Regions from separate parts of the Halolactibacillus sp. JCM 19043 genome, predicted to be linked through region 2. Evidence: a T-box and tRNA genes for the amino acid it is inferred to sense, from the RefSeq annotation. Region 2 holds a T-box; the other holds one or more tRNA genes.

Region 1 (3,201 bases), on a different contig from region 2:
TAGCGAAAAGCGTAGCAAGTCCAGCGCCTGTCAGTATTAATCCTATGATATGTCTGAATTTTACGCCGCTAAAAATAATAATGGCTCCACAGATAGCCAGTAAATGAATAGTGGTTCCAAGGTCAGGCTGCGCCATAATAAAGCCAGCAACAATTGCAAATAAAATAAGTGGAGGCATGACGCCGTAAAAGAATTTATCAAAGTACTCTTTTCGCTGGGAGTAGAACTTGGCAAAATAGATAACCATAAATATTTTAACGATTTCTGATGGTTGAAAGACAACGCCTAAATTCACCCAACGTCTCGAACCATTACGAACGACACCGAGTTGTGGTGTTAAGACAAGAATAAGTAACACGACACTAATGAGAATAAGCCAAGGGCTTATTCTACCTGCAAATTTTAATGAGACGAAGCTACTAATAAACATCAGTACAAGACCGGCAATAAAAAAGATCAGTTGGCGTTTGAAAAAGTGTAAGCCGTCATTGTAATCAAGTTCTCCTAGTGTATAACTAGATGTATACACCATGATCAGTCCAAAGATGGATAAAGTGACAATGGCACTGATTAATATAAAATCAAATTGTTTTATTCTTTCTAACATAAACACCCCTCTATTCTTCTCCATCATTTCCAAACATATATGTTTTCGTTCGGAGATGAACACTCGTGACGATCCAATCGCTAACATATTCGTCAACAGTGCACTGCCGCCGTAACTGACAAAAGGTAAGGCTAAACCAGTAATGGGCATTAAACCAATGGTCATCCCGATGTTTTGAAAGATTTGAAATGTTAATAACGCAATGACACCGACACAAATGTACATGCCAAATAATGAATTGGCATGTAGAGCAATCGTGATAATCCGGTAAATGAGTAAAAAGAATAATACTACGACCAGACTTGTCCCGATAAAGCCGAACTCTTCACCGATGACCGCAAAAATAAAATCCGTATGCGCCTCGGGAATATGTCCACTTTGGACTTGATAGCCTTCTTTAAAACCTGAGCCTGATAATTGACCGGAACCTATACCGAGTAAGGCTTGTTGAAGCTGATAACCAAAACCACGTGAATAACCTTCCGGGTCGAGCCAGCCATAAATTCGAGCCATTTGGTGAGAAGCAACGAAGCGTTCTAATATGTCTCGTTGATATAGAAATAAATAGACAAGCGCCGCGAACCCAGTAAGGCCTGTCGCAACGAGAATACCTAACAGTTTCAGTGATAAGCTAGAAATTAATAGTAACGCGGTTACTGAAAAAAGAATCATCAATGTGGTACCTAAATCGGGTTGTTGCCAAATAAGATACAACGGAATCATCGTAAAAAGTAGTATTTTAGCTAACACCCAAAGACTAGGCTTGAAATCTAACCGATACTTTCCAATTTTACTGAGAATCATCGCAATATGTAAGACGAGAAATATTTTCATGAACTCAGATGGCTGAATTTCGGTAACTTTCACATCAATCCAGCGCTGTGAACCATTACGTTCAACGCCGATAAATTCAACTAAAACAAGTAAGAAAATACCGCCTAAATAAAACAGCCATGTCCATTTTTCTAACAGTTCAAAGTCAAAAAAAGCGACGACCATCATGACAATCAGTCCTAAGAAGATAAAGACAAGTTGGCGTTTAATAAAAAAAGTAGGGTCTCCGGAAGCATATTGACCAGATCCGCTATAAATCGCTAGTAAGCTGATCGTGAATAAACAGCCTAAAATAAAAACAATCGTATAATCGATTGGGAGTTTCTTCTGCATAACCATTCCTCATTTTCTAATGAATTGCTTGTTTTAAAAATACATCTTCACCTATCATACCAAAAAAGTGAAGGGTTGTGGGGAGTCATCGGAATCATTTTGTTAAAAAAGTTGTTGACAAACACGTCTACTTTTTATATGATTTACTTACGGTTTTTTTAACCGCTATAATTTTGACTTCGTAGCTCAGTTGGGAGAGCATCACCTTGACAGGGTGGGGGTCGCTGGTTCGAGCCCAGTCGAAGTCACTACCGAGAACCCTTGATATACAAGGGTTCTTTTAATTTTAATGTTACTTTTCACTTTTAAGTTGCTCACTTGGATAGTCAATTGCTAGACTAGATGGAGTAAAGCATCGTATTATTTTACGCGTATTTTTTGACTGAAATGTTACGCTGCATACAATACAAACATTTTAGCGATGAGGCCCATGCTCCTTCTAAGGACGGGGCTATTTTTTTGCCGTGAAGCACGATGGCTTTACAAATGGCTAACGTTTAGCTAAGAACACGTCGTAATAAGGGGTGATGAGTAGTCATCAGTACGATGAAAATGATGAAAGATAAGATTTCTAGAGCGTAATTAAGGTAGCGTATTTAATGACTGAGCACTGAAAGTGCATGTATACTAGTGTTAAAAACGTGTTTTAAATGGGATGAAAAAAGGAATGGTAAAACAGATAAGACACATGTCAACAAGGGGGAGTTTACATTGGAGAATTGGAGATGGTTTAGAATACTCAGGCGTAAAAACATAGAACTAGCAAATGATCGGGGCCTTAAAGTAGATGATCCAATTAAATATGCGGTGATCAGTTTTTTTGCGCTATTAATTCTTTCAAGTGGTTTTATTTTTAATACACCAGCGGAAATTATCACAGGTTTAATTCAAATCTTAAAGAGTCCGAGTATATTGATTACCGACTATATGGTTGTTGGTAATATCGGGGCGAGTTTTTTTAATGCGGGACTGTTGATGCTTGTGACGATTGCGCTTGCTTATCGCAATAATGTACATATGAACGGCCCAATTATTGCGGCAGCTTTTACGATTATGGGCTTTGCTTTCTTCGGAAAGAATGTCTATAATATCATCCCTATTATATTAGGGGTTTACTTACGGGCGCGGTACCAAAAAACGGTATTAGGCAAGCTGCTGTTACCAGCTTTATTTGGAACGGCTCTGGGTCCGTTAGTTAGCCAAGTAAGCTTTGGTTTTGGTTTTGAGCCGTATTTAGCCATCCCGTTAGGGATCGGTTTTGGTATTGTGGTCGGGTTTATTTTACCACCACTCGCCAATCACTTTATTCCGTTTCACCAAGGGTTTAACTTATACAATATTGGTTTTACCGCTGGGATGATTGGGATGTTGATGATGGCCATCTTTCGTTCTTTTAATCTAGAGACACCGGTCGTTTTTACTTGTAA
Region 2 (3,201 bases):
TTTCAATATACCAATCACAAAACTCATCCCAGATAAAGTTATAAAGATGACGTCCTGCTTCACCGAAGTCATAACGATCAGTATGCTTATTTACGAGCGCAATCGTTTCATTCAGACGCGTAAGTATCCATTCATCACTCACGTTCCGGTGCTCACTAAAGTCAATATCTTTTACTGTCATGCCTTCGGCATGCATGAGGACAAAGCGAGACGCATTCCAAATCTTATTAATAAAGTTCCATGTTGATTCAACTTTTTCCCACTGGAAGCGTAAATCTTGACCAGGTGTTGACCCTGTCGCCAAGAAGTAACGTAATGAGTCCGCGCCATATTTTTCAATGACATCCATCGGATCAACCCCGTTACCGAGTGACTTACTCATCTTACGACCATCCGCATCACGCACAAGACCGTGAATCAGCACGTCATCAAATGGACGCTCGTCGGTAAAGTGTTTTGATTGGAAAATCATTCGCGCAACCCAGAAGAAGATAATATCGTATCCTGTCACGAGCGCATTCGTCGGGAAGTAACGCTTAAATTCTTCATCCTCAACATCTGGCCAGTTTAGTGTAGAAAACGGCCATAAAGCAGATGAGAACCATGTATCTAGTACATCGTCATCCTGTTTCCAGTTCTCGATATCAGCTGGTGCTTCTTTACCGACATACACTTCACCGGTTTCTTTGTGGTACCAAGCTGGAATACGATGTCCCCACCAAAGTTGACGAGAAATACACCAGTCACGGATATTATCCATCCAACGTAAGAAGGTACCTTCAAAACGTTCCGGTACAAAGTTCACCTTCTCATCGTCATTCGCTTGTGATTTAATCGCTTGTTCTGCGAGAGGTTGCATTTTTACGAACCACTGAGTAGAAAGGTAAGGCTCTACAACGGCCCCGCTTCGCTCAGAGTGACCGACCGCATGCATATGTTCTTCAATCTTAAACAAGACACCTGCATCTTGTAAGTCTTTCACGATGTGTTTACGGCACTCAAAACGATCCATACCTTCATACTTGCCGGCGCGTTCATTCATCGTACCATCTTCATGCATGACAAGCACGCGTTCTAAGTTATGACGGTTACCAATTTCAAAGTCATTCGGATCGTGTGCTGGGGTGATTTTAACTGCCCTGAACCGAAGTCCATGTCAACGTAATCATCCGCAACAATCTCGATTTCACGACCCACAATCGGCAAAATAACCTTTTTACCGATTAAATGTTGGTAACGCTCATCTTTTGGATGTACCGCGACCGCTGTATCACCCAGCATTGTTTCTGGACGTGTGGTCGCAATTTCAATATGACCAGATCCGTCTTTTAATGGGTATGTCATATGATAGAAGTGCCCCATCACATCTTCGTGAATAACTTCAATGTCAGAGAGGGCTGTTTTTGTGTGCGGGTCCCAGTTAATAATATATTCCCCGCGGTAAATCAAGCCTTCTTCATATAATTTAATGAAGACCTCTTTTACTGCTTCAGATAGTCCTTCATCTAACGTGAAACGTTCGCGTGAATAATCAAGACCAAGGCCCATCTTTTCCCACTGTGTGCGGATAAATGAGGCATACTCTTCTTTCCAGTCCCATGCTTTTTCTAAGAACTTTTCACGTCCTAAGTCATAACGACTGACGCCTGTCTCTTTTAGTTTTGCTTCGACTTTTGCTTGCGTTGCAATACCGGCATGGTCCATACCTGGTAAGTATAAAACATCATAGCCTTGCATTCTTTTCATTCGGGTAACAATGTCTTGCAAGGTCGTATCCCACGCATGACCGATGTGTAATTTACCTGTCACGTTTGGTGGTGGAATCACAATCGTATAGGGCTGTTTCGTTTCATCATTTTTTGCTTCAAAAATTTCCCGTCAATCCAGTACTTGTAGCGGCCCTTTTCTACAGCCGTTGAATCGTACTTTGGCGGTAAGTTGTGTGTGTTTTCCATAATCATTTCTGCCTCCCTTAAAATATAAAAAAACTCAAATCAACCCCTTAATAATAAAGGACGAATTGAGTTACATTTCCGTGGTACCACCTTTGTTTATAGCCATATCGCTATACACTTCATGCATTGATAACGGTATGTGACCGGCTTAACCTACTCATTGTTCAATTAAGCTACATCCGAGGCTACCTTCAGTGTATTAACGGCATAAGAGTTTTTCAGCCAAGAACTCTCTCTCTGTGAAGATCAATACCTTACTCTTCCTCATCATCGTATCGCTATTGTTCTGTTCTTTATTTTAGCGAATAACTTGAGTAAAATCAACATATCTTTTTATATAGCTCTCTATTCTAAATAATTGACCGCTTTAGAAAACGTTGGAGGTGAAAATATTTTGTCCAGACATTACCGCTATAAATTACCAGAAGGTCTTAGACGAATGTTAACGATTTTTGAGTGTTGGCTCACGCCGTTACTCGTTTATCAATTTTTCCGAACGATTATGTTGCCTACGAGTTTTGATGTCGTCTTATTATTAATTATCACTTTGTTATATTGTTCCTTCTATTTTAAATGGATCTAGTCTCACTAGATCCATTTTTACGTAGATGACCCACCGTCCGGTAAGATGAGTACTTGACCCGCTTGGATTGTCTCTTCTACATGTGTATTGACTCTCTTTAGTCGCGTCATCTCAAGACCACGTTCATGACACCATTCAGACAACGACGTATCTTCTTTTATGATGACACATGGTAACTTCACATGAGGGTTGTCTAAACTTTTTAAACCATAATGCTGGTAGATGACACGATCACTTTTATCAATTATCTCTTCAGTCACTCTGTCTTCCTCCTCAGTTGCTTGTTCTTCTTTAAGTTCATTTAACGGTGTCATCTCTCTCGCATGACATGATGGGTCACTTTGATCAGTGCGTGCTGCTGTCTCAGCCTGACTGACTTCTTCCTTTTCTAAATCGGTCTCTACGATCGCGTTCACTGTATCGTTTACTTGTTCTTCATCCTGACTTCCTTGACGAATCGGTTCATCTATAGAGGGATCTACTACATTTTCTTCCAGTTCTCGCTTTTCCCCAGACTCATCAAGCTGTTTTTTTGGTGTGTAGACTTTTACATCCTCATCCATTGCTCTTTCTTTATCTGTGTCTAAGTTTGTCTCTTCTTTGACCGTCTCAAGTTCGATCGTCTCATCATCATGAACGGTAGGTGTAACGTCAGGTAGCGCC

Evidence for each region. The T-box of region 2 lies ahead of JCM19043_RS00110 (valine--tRNA ligase). A T-box ahead of a tRNA ligase gene usually reads a tRNA of that ligase, here a tRNA-Val.
Region 1: it encodes a tRNA-Val, which carries the amino acid that the T-box ahead of JCM19043_RS00110 (valine--tRNA ligase) is inferred to sense. The anticodon was not compared.

What each region holds. Positions count from the first base shown of each region.
Region 1 is NZ_BAXD01000010.1:52,848-56,048, forward strand. Features, by position in the region: gene ftsW (putative lipid II flippase FtsW) at 1-634, opposite strand, end outside; partial or broken gene rodA (rod shape-determining protein RodA) at 618-1,774, opposite strand; tRNA gene JCM19043_RS07155 (tRNA-Val) at 1,950-2,022, shown strand; gene JCM19043_RS16775 (DUF1576 domain-containing protein) at 2,486-3,201, shown strand, end outside.
Region 2 is NZ_BAXD01000001.1:25,314-28,514, reverse strand. Features, by position in the region: partial or broken gene JCM19043_RS00110 (valine--tRNA ligase) at 1-1,955, opposite strand, end outside; T-box leader at 2,009-2,235, opposite strand; gene JCM19043_RS16205 (hypothetical protein) at 2,350-2,538, shown strand; gene JCM19043_RS00105 (hypothetical protein) at 2,556-3,201, opposite strand, start outside.